3 regions of the Mesorhizobium sp. M0768 genome follow, and region 1 is predicted to be linked to each of the others. Evidence: riboswitches for the same ligand, from Rfam matches in the RefSeq annotation. Region 1 holds a riboswitch; each other region holds the start of a gene.

Region 1 (4,634 bases):
TTGCTGGCAAGAAGCATTAGCTGTGGCGCGCCGTCTATCAGGACGAGAGGCTGCTCGACGCGACCGTCAGGTCGGCCGCAATGCCAAGGCCGGCGCGCCTACTGACTCCGTGGTGGAGGCAAGGCTGCGCGTTCAGCGCGTGATTACCGATCATCGCGCTCGCCAAAATGACGGCGTCGTACCGAGCGGTGCCGCCGCATGATGTCTGAACGTCGGGGCTCACAGCAAACAAAGCTGTCGCGATTGAACGAAACTGTCGCGAAGCGAACAGACGAACCGTAGCGGAAACGTTTGCCGTTCGTGCTTGGGTTGATCCGCAAGGCAAAAAGGAAGGAAGAGCGAACCAAGGTCCGCCGGCACACTTGAGCTTCAAGCCGCAGCTGCGTGGTCAGGATGGCACGTCATTTGCAGTAGAAGCCTTTGTGACGGCCCGCCCACAACTAGCGGAGATGACGGGGATGATTTGTACAGAAATGTTGGATGGCGTCGTTTCGGCGATTATTATATTTGTAATAACAATCGCATATTTGTAACAATAACACCCAATCATATTCTCAATTTCTGATGAATATCTGGCGTGACGAGCGCATCAAAACTGCTCAAATTCAACTCAATGCGCATCGTTATCGACTGTTTCCTTAGCAATAGTTCATCACTGACGTCCATTCCTTTTACTCTTTGAACGGAGATCAACAATGAACATTAGGAGCCTCCTCCTCGGCTCAACTGCGGCACTGATTGCCGTTTCCGACGCTCGCGCCGTGACCGCCGTTGCCGAGCCTGACCCGACTGAGTACGTTAAAGTCTGCGACGTCTACGGCTCGGGCTACGTCTACATTTCAGGCACTGAGACCTGCGTGCGCATCGGCGGCTATGTCCGTTACGACGTCGGCTTGGGCCATGTCGGATTGGTTGATCACGCAAGAACCTCGGATGTGAGGACTGGTGAGGATCAGGGCACATGGCAAAACAACACGCGCTTCACATTGAAAACTTGGACCGGCCAGGAGACCGAACTCGGCACGTTGAAGACCTACACCGAAACCCGCATGAACTTCGGCAACCGCGGCGCTTCGGTTTCGGACAGTTCTCGGCCCTATGCCTTCAACGGAGACAGCACTTTGAATTTCGCCTGGATTCAGCTTGGTGGCCTCCGAGTTGGTAAGGACTGGTCGGCCTTCGACATGTTTATTGGCGGCGCGGGTGACGTACTCAACCAGACGCCGGTTCCGTACGGCCCTTTCGATACCAATGTGGTTCAGTATTACTTCGACGTCGGGAACGGCTTTTCGGCCGTGGTTTCGCTCGAAGAAGGCTCGGGCGTGGTCGGCACAATCGACAGCTACGCTCCGCACGTAGTCGGCGGCTTGAAATACACACATGGCTGGGGCGCGATCACCGGCGTTGCCGCTTACGATAGCAACTACGAATCGGTGGCCGCCAAGGTCCGTGTCGACATCAATGTCACCAACAAACTGTTGCTGTTCGGAATGTTCGGCTACGGTTCCAGGGGCAAGCTGAACGACGACTCCACGAACGCGATCGACGCTCATGGTCGCGGCTTCTATAAGATTTGGGGCGGGAACTGGGCTTTCTGGGCTGGCGCCGCTTACGAGCTCAACGAGACAACTTCGTTCAAGCTTCAGCTCTCCGGTGATCAGCTCAAGAACCATGGTGTCGCTGCAAACGTCGCTTATGCGTTTCTTCCAGATCTCACAGTTACGGCGGAACTCGACTATGGCCGATACGGTAACTTCGCCGTCGGCAAGCTGGACGCTTCCAACGTGAATTGGACCAACGCCAACAAGAAGAGCAGTGTCGGCGGAATCCTGCGTTTCGAACGCTCATTCTAACGGATGAAAGGGTTGAGCTCCGAGATCCGGTTGAGCGGACCAATCCCGCAACACTCCAAGAGAACGTCGCATGGAACCTCACGAGATTGGAGCCTCGATCTCGGGGCCGGACGATGTTTCATATCAGATCTGGTCCGGATGATCGCGCAGGCGATATTCATCGCTGTGTTTTGATCTGCAGCTCTTTCATTTCCTCATCCCTTCCGCCCGCTTGACGGACCCTGCCATCCAGCAGTACCCGGCCAGGTTTCAGGTCCGAACTTGAAGGCCCAGTCGGGTCAGGACGTGTTCGACTTGTTGAGCGATTGTGGGGGTGCGGCCCGACGCACTTGAAAATCGCAAATGGATCGCCTCCGTTCAGCCATCCCCGCGGAAATTCGGGCGCGAGAGAACAAGCTCCAGAGCATAAGCGAGGCTGATCGAGGAACAGACGATTCTCAGGCGACGCTCCATCCGATCTTGCGCCTGGCCGAGACGATCGCCCGACGATCACCGGCGCGGGCCGAATGCGCTTGACGAGATAGTTCCGGCCCGCTCAATTTGAGGCATTCACCAGGGGAGTCCCGGCAAGGGGCTGAGATACTGCTGGCTTTCGCGGCGCAGTGACCCGTTGAACCTGATCCAGTTCATACTGGCGTAGGGACGGTGCAAGCGCTTTGCGGGAGTTTACGCCCGAGGTGCTGTTTCGGCAGGTCGACAGAAGCGACTTTTCATCCTCCCGGCACAGAACTGGGTTTCCAATGCAACGAGCAAAGGAGCCTCAACATGAATGCCCTCAGCCCCGCCGTCTCGACGGGACCGCTGCCTGCCTCACGGAAAATCCATAGGTCCGGCGTCCTCTATCCGCACATCAAAGTGCCGATGCGCGAAATCTCCGTCCACCCGACGGCCGGCGAACCGCCCGTCACCGTCTACGATCCGTCCGGCCCCTATACCGACCCGACTGTCGAAACCAGCATCGACAAGGGCTTTGCCCGGCTTCGCCACGAGTGGATCTTGGCGCGCGGCGATGTCGAGGCCTATGAAGGCCGCCATGTCCGGCCGGAAGATAATGGATTCGCAGCGGGCGAACGCCTGACGCCGGAATTTCCCGTGCGCAACCGGCCGCTCAGGGCCAGGTCGGGCAAGGCAGTGACCCAGCTTGCGTATGCGCGCACCGGCATCATCACCCCCGAAATGGAATTCGTCGCCATCCGCGAGAACCTCGGCCGCGAGATCCTTCGAGGCAAGCTGCAGCGCGACGGCGAAAGCTTCGGCGCAGCCATTCCCGATTTCGTCACGCCGGAATTCGTCCGAGAAGAGGGAGCTGGGTCTCGGCCCATCCGGGTAACGATCCTTCGCGCGGCTACGGAAACGATCGCACTTGCCGATTATCGCATAAAAAACTTGTTATCGCACGACTTAAAAAACTTGCAACTCCACAGCATCATTGACTTGTCGCCTATCAGCACTATATACTTGTAATCGCACAGCTCTAAAAAAGTTGCAAAGGCACGGCCATGGCCAAGCCCCATGAAAAACTCGCTGTATCACTGGCCGTCCTCAAAGAGCTGCAGGAGGGTGGGCGGCGCATATTCAAATCAGATGAGCTGACCCGCGTCCACCGGGAGCGGCTGCTGCAGAACGGGTTCCTGCGCGATGTTATCAAAGGCTGGCTCATGTCGACCGGCCCGCAGGCACAGCAGCAAGACACCACCCCCTGGTACGCGAGCTTCTGGGAGTTCTGCTCCCTTTACTGCAATGATCGGTTCGGCAAGGACTGGTTCCTGTCACCGGAGCAGTCGCTGCTTCTGCACGCGGAAGCGCCCACTATTCCGCCTCAGGTGGTGGTGAACACCCCCAAAGGCACGAATAACAAAATCGACCTGCTGTTCGGCACTTCGCTCTATGACCTCAAGGTCAAGGAGATGCCGGCCGAACTGACAGAGAAAAACGGCCAGCGCGTGTTCACTGTCGAGGCCGCCCTTACCCGGGTGCCGGAAGCGTTCTTCCAGCGCGCCCCTATCGAGATGCAGATCGCCATGGCGTCGGTGCGCGACGTATCAACCGTTCTGGCCCTGCTGCTTGATGGCGGCCATTCCGCCGTGGCGGGACGGCTTGCGGGGGCCTTCCGTCGCGTAGGACGCGACTCCTTTGCCGATGAAATCGTGGCCGCCTTCAAAGCCGCCGGCTATGACGTGCGCGAATCCGATCCGTTCGCGGGACAAATTGGAGTGACAACCATTGCGGCGGGCGTACCGCCGTTGGTCGCCCGCCTGCGCGCGATCTGGCAATCGCAGCGCGAAGCCATCATCGAGATATTCCCGAAGGCACCCGGACTGCCGTCCGACAAAGACGCCTATATGAAGTTCGTCGAGGATATCTACGAAAGCGACGCCTACCATTCGCTGTCGATAGAAGGGTACAGCGTCACCCCGGAACTCATCGACCGGGTGCGCGAGGGGAGCTGGAATCCGGAGATTGATGAAGAGGACCGCAAGAACCGGGATGCGCTTGCCGCGCGTGGCTACTACCTCGCATTCCAGAAGGTCAAAGACTCTGTTGCCGCGATCATCAACGGCAAGCCAGCCGGCGCGTTGACGCGGGACACTCACCGGGAGTGGTACCGGGAGCTGTTCGCGCCGTCAGTGACCGCCGGCATCCTCAAAGCCAGCGCGCTTGCGGGATATCGCAATCACCCTGTGTACCTGCGCGGCTCGCAGCACGTGCCGCCGCGTACCGGAGCGGTGGCCGATGGTATGAATGAGCTGTTCGACCTGCTGGAGGCGGAGAAGGAGGCCT
Region 2 (4,634 bases), on a different contig from region 1:
GGCCATCCGTGCCGGCCTCGTGACTAAGACGGGCGAATGGCGGTTCCTGGACTCACCTTTTTGGTCTGAAGTCGCTTCCTTGAGCCGGTGGCGGAGTTCTTGCTTGATCGACCTCAGCACTGTTTTAGAATCGGTTTTCGGAAAATTTTTCTTGTGGCATCAATTTTCATGGGATAGGATCATTTTTCATAGGTTTTGCCGACTAAACCAAAATTCAATGGAAGGATTCGCGTTTCATGCCTGCGGTGCAACAGCACCAATTTTCAGGTCCTGTTACCGTTTTTCAGGAAATCCGCCTTCCTGAAACGGCGACCCCGGCCGGGTACAGCGCCCTGATCGGAGCCTACAGGCTCGCCGCGCCCTTGCCCCGTAGGTTGTTCGCCACTGGCGAGCATCATCGCATTACCGAACGGGATGGCTGGCGGATCATGACCCCCCGCCATGCCCCAAATCCTACCCTCGAAGGCCACCTGACCTTTGCGCTCAAGTACGAGGGACTGGACCTTGCCGTCCTCAAGCGGCTGTTCCAAGTGACCGGTCCCGCGCCGATCGAGGCGCTGGTCCGTGAAAGCCCGACCGGCAGTTATGCCCGCCGCATCTGGTTTTTATATGAATGGCTGAGGGACGCGCGTATCGATCTGCCGGACGCGGAGGCCGGACGATACATTCCGGTTGTCGATCCCGAGCTGCAGTGGCCCGGACCCGACAAGACCGCTTCGCGCTATCGCGTAAGGGACAATCTCCCCGGCACGCGTGAGTTCTGCCCTCTGGTGTTCCGCACCAAGATTCTCGAAAAATTCATCGGCCTTGAACTACCGCGGCGCGCGGAGGCAATCGTAGCGGACGTGCCGCGCGACCTCCTTGCTCGGACCGCCGCCTTTCTTTTGCTCAAAGACTCGCGATCAAGCTATGCGATCGAGGGCGAGCACCCGCCGCAAGATCGCATCCAGCGCTGGGGCCGCGCCATCGGCGAAGCCGGCCGCTGGCCGATCGATCGCGATGAGCTGCTGCGTCTGCAAAGAATTGTACTTGGTGACGCTCGTTTCGTAAGACTTGGCTTCCGAAAAGAAGGAGGTTTCGTCGGTGAGCATGATCGAGACAACGGTACGCCCTTGCCCGATCACATCAGCGCTCGGCCCGAGGACCTGCCGCGGCTAATCGATGGAATGGCGGCGTTCGATCAGGGCCCCGCGCAAAAGCTTGATGCAGTCGTAGCCGCCGCAATCCTCGCCTTCGGCTTTGTCTATATTCACCCGTTCGAGGACGGAAACGGCCGCATTCACCGCTACCTAATCCACCACGTCCTTGCCATGCGCGGCTTCAATCCGCCGGGAGTGGTCTTTCCCGTCTCGGCCGCGATCCTGGACCAGATCAACGAGTACAGGGGCGTGCTCGAGAGCTATTCGCAGCGCCTTCTGCCGTTGGTGGAATGGGAACCGACGCCGCAATTCAACGTCCGGGTGCTGAATGACACCGGTGATTTCTACCGGTTCTTCGATGCAACCCCGCACGCCGAATTCCTCTATGCTTGCGTTCAGCGGACGATCGAACGGGACCTTCCCGAGGAAACCGCATTTCTGCAGCGCTACGATCAGTTCCGGCAGCAGGTGGACGCCTTTATCGACATGCCCGAGCGGTTGACCGATCTGCTCTTCCGTTTTCTTCACCAGAATGATGGCCATCTATCGAACCGCGCGCGCGAGAAGGAATTCGCCGCGCTGACCAGTGACGAGGCAGGAAGAATCGAGGCGATCTACGCGCAAACCTTTGGTGCCCATTGAAGGTGTGATCATCAGGATCGATTTTTAGTCCGACGGTTTGCGATTCCCTTGTCCCTGCCTTCATCTCCGACGCTTGACTTGTCGCCGAGACATGCACGATTTTTTCCGCACGGTCTGACCGGCCGCCGATCAGCCGCGGCCAGAACGCGCTTGACAAACCGGAGCGGTCCCGTCCAACCTCACGCATTCACCAGGGGAGTCCCGGCAAGGGGCTGAGATACTGCTGGCTTTCGCGGCGCAGTGACCCGTTGAACCTGATCCAGTTCATACTGGCGTAGGGACGGTGCAAGCGCTTTGCGGGAGTTTACGCCCGAGGTCCTGTTTCGGCAGGTCGACAGAAGCGTCTTTTCATCCTTCCGGCACAGAACTGGGTCTCCAATGCAACGAGCAAAGGAGCCTCAAGATGAATGCCCTCACCCCCGCCGTCTCGACGGGACCGCTGCCTGCCTCACGCAAAATCCACAAATCCGGTACCATCCACCCGCAGCTCAGGGTGCCGATGCGCGAAATCTCCGTCCATCCGACGGCAGGCGAGCCGCCGGTGACCGCTTACGATCCGTCCGGCCCCTATACCGACCCGACTGTCGAAACCAGCATCGAAAACGGCCTTGCACGGCTTCGCCATGAATGGGTCACCGCGCGCGGCGATGTCGAAGCCTATGACGGCCGCCACGTCCGGCCAGAAGACAATGGGTTTGCGGCAGGCGAGCGCCTAACACCGGAATTTCCAGTCCGCAACCGGCCACTCCGGGCCCAGACCGGCAAGGCGGTGACACAGCTTGCCTATGCGCGCGCTGGCATCATCACGCCCGAAATGGAGTTCGTCGCCATCCGCGAGAACCTTGGTCGCGAGATCCTGCACGGCAAGCTTGAGCGCGACGGCGAGGCCTTCGGCGCGGCGATCCCCGACTTCGTCACGCCTGAATTCGTCCGCCACGAGGTGGCGCGCGGACGCGCGATCATTCCCGCCAACATCAATCATCCCGAGAGCGAACCGATGATCATCGGCCGCAATTTCCTGGTCAAGATCAACGCCAATATCGGTAACTCCGCCGTCACATCGTCGATGGCTGAAGAGGTCGAAAAGATGGTGTGGGCGATCCGCTGGGGCGCCGACACGGTGATGGATCTGTCGACCGGCCGCAACATCCACAACATCCGCGAATGGATCGTCCGCAACTCGCCGGTGCCGATCGGCACGGTGCCGCTCTACCAGGCGCTCGAGAAAGTCGGCGGCATTGCCGAGGATCTTACCTGGGAGGTTTACCGCGACACGCTGATCGAACAGGCCGAACAGGGCGTCGACTATTTCACCATCCACGCCGGCGTGCGGCTGCATTACATCCCGCTGACCGTTAACCGGGTCACGGGTATCGTCTCGCGCGGCGGCTCGATCATGGCAAAATGGTGCCTGCACCATCACCGGGAAAGCTTCCTCTACGAGCACTTTGCGGAGATCTGCGACATCTGCCGCGCTTATGACGTCTCCTTCTCGCTCGGCGACGGCCTTCGTCCCGGCTCGATTGCCGATGCCAACGACGCGGCGCAATTCGCCGAGCTGGAAACGCTCGGCGAGCTGACGCAGATCGCCTGGGCGAAAGATTGCCAGGTGATGATCGAGGGGCCCGGCCACGTGCCGATGCACAAGATCAAGGCGAACATGGACAAGCAGCTCGCCGTCTGTGGCGAGGCGCCGTTCTATACGCTTGGACCGCTGACGACCGACATCGCGCCGGGCTACGACCACATCACTTCCGGCATCGGCGCGGCGATGATCGGCTGGTTCGGAACGGCCATGCTCTGCTACGTCACGCCCAAGGAGCATCTCGGCCTTCCCGACCGCGATGACGTCAAGACCGGCGTGATCACCTACAAGATCGCAGCGCACGCGGCCGACCTGGCGAAGGGCCACCCGGCGGCGAAAGTCAGGGATGACGCCCTTTCCCGCGCGCGCTTCGAGTTCCGCTGGGAGGACCAGTTCAACCTGTCGCTCGACCCCGAAACCGCACGGTCCTTCCACGACCAGACCTTGCCCAAGGAGGCGCACAAGCTGGCGCATTTCTGCTCGATGTGCGGACCGAAATTCTGCTCGATGCGTATCTCTCACGACATCCGCGCCGAGGCACAGAAAGAGGGCATGGCGGCGATGGCGGCGAAATACCGCGAGGGCGGCGATCTCTACGTGCCAGCGGACGAGACCGGCGCACCGCTCACGCCTCAGCCAGGTAAGCCGTCATGAAGGTGCTGATAAAGGGGGCCGGCGTCGCCGGCCTCACCGTCGCCTTCGAACTCGCCGCCCGCGGCGCGACGGTCACGGTCGCCGAGATCCGGCATGGCCTTGGAGGCAATGCGTCGTGGTTCGCCGGCGGCATGCTGGCGCCATGGTGCGAGCGTGAAAGCGCCGAGCAGCCGGTGCTGGACCTTGGACGTGACGCTGCCGACTGGTGGGATGCGGTGCTGCCGGGTCAGGTGACACGGGGCGGAACACTTGTCGTGGCCGCCCCGCGCGATGCCGGCGAGCTCGACCGCCTCGCCAGCCGCACGTCGGGCCATCGGCGTGTCGACGAAGACGAAATTGCGCTCCTGGAGCCCGACTTAGCCGGCCGCTTTCGCCGCGGATTGCTCTTTCCCGATGAGGGCCATCTCGATCCGCGCCAGGCGATGGCAGCACTTCATGACAAGCTCGCAGCCATGGGTGTCAAATTCCACTTCGGCACCGACGCCCGGCATGTTTCCGGTTTCGATCGTCAGATCGATTGCACGGGAATGGCAGCCGCCGATGACAGGCTTCGCGGCGTTCGCGGCGAAATGCTGATCCTAAACACGCCAGACTTCTCGCTGTCGCGCCCGGTC
Region 3 (4,634 bases), on a different contig from region 1:
TGAAGGAGGTGATGCACAGCATGAAAACGAGCCCGGCAACGCCCGGCAGGGCCGCACGCAACGGCGGCCATTCGATCAGCCGGAAGGCCGGCGCAGCCCCCATGCCAAGCTGGCTCGCCAGCCGCCATTGGTTAGCCGGCACGGTCTGCAACGCCTCCAGGAACAGCCGCGTCGCCAGCGGCAGGTTGAAGAAGACATGGGCAACGAGTATGCCCGACAGGCCATAGATGCCGGGCCAGCTCTGGCCGCCTAGCGCGCCCAGCGTGCCGGCAAAATAGCCGGCGCGGCCATAGAGCGCCAAGACACCGAGTGCGGCAACAATGGCCGGCAGCGCCAGTGGCACGGCGAAAAGCTGGAGGATGAAGCCTCGCCCGAAAAAACGCGGATGCCGCGACAGGGCGCGCGCGACGAACAGCGCCGGTGCAACGGAGAGCAGGGTCGACAGCAGAGCCTGCCAGAGCGTGAAACGGACGACGCGCAAGAGATAGGAATCGAAAGCGGAGGCGGCGCCGGACAGGTCGCGTGTGGCTTCGACGACGAGCCCGGCGAATGCACCGCCGATCAGCAGCGCGATGGCGGCGAGCGCGACGATGCCGGCAGTGACGCGGGGATCGGCCGGATGACGCGTAGGCATGTCGCGCTACCCGACACTACGACAGGCGTAGATCGAAGGAAATACCTGGCAAAGGCCGAGCCCACCCCTCTCTGGCCTGCCGGCCATCTCCCCCTCAAGGGGGGAGATTGCGCACTCAGCCGCCTTCGCCAATCTCACAAGTGGCAGGACGAGGAGAGGCGACAAAGCTGCCGATCTCCCCCTTGAGGGCAGGGCTATCGCATTTGGATTCTTACGAAGTTGGACCCCCACCCTAACCCTCCCCACAAGGGGGAGGGAACGCTGCCGCATGCCCTTACTTCCCCTTTTGGCGCCGAAAGGCAGACAATTTGCCGAGGTCAGTGCCAACGGAAGTCTCCCTCCCCCTTGTGGGGAGGGGTTAGGGGTGGGGGTACGTCGTAGAGCGAAAGCCTCGGCGTTCCATCTGCGATAGCCGTGCCCTTGAGGGGGAGATGGCCGGCAGGCCGGAGGGGGGTGGCTTGGCGCAAACATCCGACGAGGCTTGAGCCCTACCTGCTCATCGCCGCAAGCCACTCATCGACCCAGGCCTTGCGGTTGGCCGCGACGTCTTCCGGGCTGAACAGCAAGGTCTTGGTCGGCTTGACCAGCTTGTCGAACGCCGGGTTGAGCGGCTTGTCGGTTTTGCCGGCCGGGAACATCCAGTTGGTTTCGGGAATGACATCCTGGAATTTCGGTCCGGTCATGAAGGCAATGAACTTTTCCGCCAGCGGGTTCTTCGCGCCCTTGGTGGTGATCCCCGCAACCTCGATCTGCAGATATTCGCCCTCCTCGAAGGACGCCGCCTGGTAGCGCTCGGTGTTTTCGGCGACCATGTGGTAGGCCGGCGAGGTGGTGTAGGACAGCACCATCGGCGCCTCGCCCTTGGTGAACAGGCCGTAGGCCTCGCTCCAGCCCGGCGTTACCGTCAGCACCTTCGCCTTGAGTTTGGCCCAGGCTTCCGGCGCCTTGTCGCCATAGACCGACTTGACCCACAGCAGCAGGCCAAGGCCCGGCGTCGAGGTGCGCGGATCCTGGATGACGATCTTCTCTCCGGCATCGCCCTCGACCAATTCCCTGAGGCTCTTCGGCGGGCTCTTCAGTTTTTCGGTGTCGTAGACGACGGCGAAATAGCCATAGTCGAACGGCACGAAAATATCGTCGCTCCAGCCGCCCGGTACATTGACGCCCGAGACGGCGCCGTGCGGCGAAAACAGGCCGGTTGCCTTGGCGTCGGCGGTTAAGTTGGTATCGAGGCCAAGTACGATATCGGCCTTGGTCGCGGCGCCTTCCAGCTTCACACGGTTGAGCAGCGCCACGCCGTCGGCGACCGAGACGAATTCGACGACGCAACTGCATTCGGCCTCGAAGGCCTTCTTCACTGCCGGTCCCGGACCCCAATCGGCGGTGAAGCTTTCATAGGTATAGACCGTCAGTCTATCCTGTGCCGATGCCTGCCCTGGCAGGGCGAGCGCGGATGCCGCAACCAGGACAATTGAGACAAGAGAGTGGAAAAAACTGCGCATCGGCGCCTCCTTCGTTCGCGTTGAAAGGAATTGAGGCGTCGGGCTGTCCGAAACGTCTAATCCCTCCGCCGGTACAAACCGGATCAGGTTCAGCGGGTTGGCAGTCTTGCCTCTCAGCCGGTCCGCGAAGATCGCGTCCGGCACCCCGTTAGAGCGTTGCGACACATAGGCCCGGCCGAAGTGCTGCGCAAGCGGAAGTTTGCCGGACATCCAAAGCCCAGCCTTCCGTTTCGTCTGCCGTTTCATCTTCCGTTTCCGGGGCAGGGCTGGTAAGGGCCACGAGATATGAGCACATTCACCATCCTGCTTGGCGGCGATCTCATCCGCACGCCGCTGCTCGACCGCCAGGTCGAAGGCTCGCGCGTCATCGCCGCCGACGCCGGCATCGGCCATGCCCGTATGCTGGGCCTGAGGCCGGAACTCTGGGTCGGCGATTTCGATTCGGTGCCTGCCGAGTTGCCGGAGGATCTGGCCGCCGTGCCACGGCAGGTGTTTCCTGCCGAAAAAGACAAGACCGACGGTGAACTCGCTATCGCCGCCGCGCTCGAACGCGGTGCGACCAGCCTTGTGCTCGCAGGCGCCTTCGGCGGCAAACGTACCGACCACATCTTCCTGCATCTGGCGCTGAGCGTCCGGCTGGCGGAAGGCGGGACGGAAGTGCTTTTGACCAGCGGCGCACAGGAAGGCATTCCCTTGCTGCCGGGAAAGACTGGCTTCGACTATGCCGACGGCACGCTGTTTTCGGTGCTCGGCTTCTCCGATCTCGCCGGCCTGAGCGTCACCGGCGCCAAATGGCCGCTCGACCATGTCGAGGTTGCGTTCGGCTCGTCGCTGACCATTTCCAACGAGGTCAATGGCCGGCTCGAAATCGCGCTGGCCAGCGGCCGCGCGCTGCTGCTCGCGCATCCCTACCCTCTTCCGGAAAGCTGAGCCCAGAAAGCTGATATGGCGCCGCCACTTCTCAATCTCGACGGGATAAAGCTGACCTTTGGCGGCACGCCGTTGCTCGACGGTGCCGCCCTGACGGCCTCGGCTGGCGACAAGATCGCCCTGGTCGGCCGCAACGGCTCTGGTAAGTCGACGCTCCTCAAGATCGCCGCCGGGCTGATCGAACCGCAGGATGGCGAAGTCTTCCGCCAGCCCTCGGCAACCGTGCGCTACTTGCCGCAAATGCCCGACATGGACGGTTTTGCGACCGTCCGCGCCTATGTCGAGGCGGGGCTCGGGCCCGCCGACGATCCCTACCGCGCCACCTATCTGATGGAGCATCTCGGCCTGACCGGCGAGGAACGGCCGAACGACCTTTCCGGCGGCGAGGCGCGGCGCGCCGCCCTCGCCCGCGTCATGGCGCCGGAGCCCGACATTCTCCTCCTCGATGAGCCGACCAATCATCTTGACCTTTCGGTCATCGAATGGCTGGAGGAGGAGCTTGCCCGCACCTCCTCGGCACTGGTCGTCATCTCGCATGACCGCCGTTTTCTCGAGCGCGTGTCACGCGCCACAATCTGGCTCGACCGCGGCCAGACCCGCCGTCTCGACAAGGGCTTTGGCTATTTCGAGGAATGGCGCGACACGGTGCTGGAGGAGGAAGAGCGCGAGCAGCACAAGCTCGGTCGCCAGATCGTGCGCGAGGAGCACTGGCTGCGCTATGGCGTGACAGCGCGGCGCAAGCGCAACATGCGCCGGCTCGGTGAGTTGCAGACCATGCGCCAGCGCTTTCGTGGTCATCGCGGCGCCGAGGGTGCGGCGACGATGACAGCCAGCGACGCCGCCGAATCCGGCAAGCTGGTGATCGAAGCCAAGAACATCGAGAAGACCTTTGGCGATCTGACCGTGGTCAAGGGATTCTCGACCCGAATCCAGCGCGGCGATCGCGTCGGTCTGGTCGGGCCGAACGGCGCCGGCAAGACGACGCTGTTGAAGATGCTGACCGGCGAATTGAAGCCGGACGCGGGCACGGTGCGGCTCGGCACAAATCTGGAGATCGCCACGCTCGACCAGAAGCGCGAAGCCGTCGACCCGCAGGAGACATTGGCGCAGTATCTCACCGACGGGCGCGGCGAGAACCTCGTCATCAATGGCGAGCAGCGCCACGTCGTCTCTTACATGAAAGACTTCCTGTTCAAGCCGGAACAGGCGCGCACGCCGGTGCGCGAGCTTTCGGGCGGCGAGCGGGCGCGGCTGATCCTCGCCCGCGTTTTGGCGCGGCCGGCAAACCTGCTTGTGCTCGACGAGCCGACCAACGACCTCGACATGGAGACGCTGGAGCTGCTGCAGGAATTGGTCGCCGGCTTTGCCGGCACGGTGATCCTGGTCAGCCACGATCGCGATTTCCTCGACCGCACCGTGACCAGCATCATCGCGCCGGATGGTGACGGCCGCTGGATCGAATATGCCGGCGGCTATTCCGACATGCTGGCGCAGCGCGGCGGCACCAGGCTGGACGACCGCAAGGCGCGACCAAAGGCCGAGACGGGCGACGCGACGGCGGCAAGCAG

Evidence for each region. A riboswitch is a leader RNA that binds a small molecule or an ion and turns the genes downstream of it on or off. The one in region 1 is predicted to bind thiamine pyrophosphate.
Region 2: another riboswitch for thiamine pyrophosphate. It lies ahead of thiC (phosphomethylpyrimidine synthase ThiC); the one in region 1 lies ahead of NKI08_RS25760 (phosphomethylpyrimidine synthase ThiC).
Region 3: another riboswitch for thiamine pyrophosphate. It lies ahead of thiB (thiamine ABC transporter substrate binding subunit); the one in region 1 lies ahead of NKI08_RS25760 (phosphomethylpyrimidine synthase ThiC).

The regions. Positions count from the first base shown of each region.
Region 1 is NZ_JAMYPD010000025.1:15,857-20,490, forward strand. It holds gene NKI08_RS25755 (porin) at 696-1,853, shown strand; TPP riboswitch at 2,398-2,514, shown strand; partial or broken gene NKI08_RS25760 (phosphomethylpyrimidine synthase ThiC) at 2,619-3,176, shown strand; gene NKI08_RS25765 (Fic family protein) at 3,353-4,634, shown strand, end outside.
Region 2 is NZ_JAMYPD010000015.1:21,601-26,234, forward strand. It holds gene NKI08_RS19385 (Fic family protein) at 237-1,781, shown strand; TPP riboswitch at 1,964-2,080, shown strand; gene thiC (phosphomethylpyrimidine synthase ThiC) at 2,185-4,020, shown strand; gene thiO (glycine oxidase ThiO) at 4,017-4,634, shown strand, end outside.
Region 3 is NZ_JAMYPD010000004.1:323,019-327,652, forward strand. It holds gene thiP (thiamine/thiamine pyrophosphate ABC transporter permease) at 1-634, opposite strand, end outside; gene thiB (thiamine ABC transporter substrate binding subunit) at 1,123-2,136, opposite strand; TPP riboswitch at 2,180-2,294, opposite strand; gene NKI08_RS08260 (thiamine diphosphokinase) at 2,422-3,066, shown strand; gene NKI08_RS08265 (ABC-F family ATP-binding cassette domain-containing protein) at 3,082-4,634, shown strand, end outside.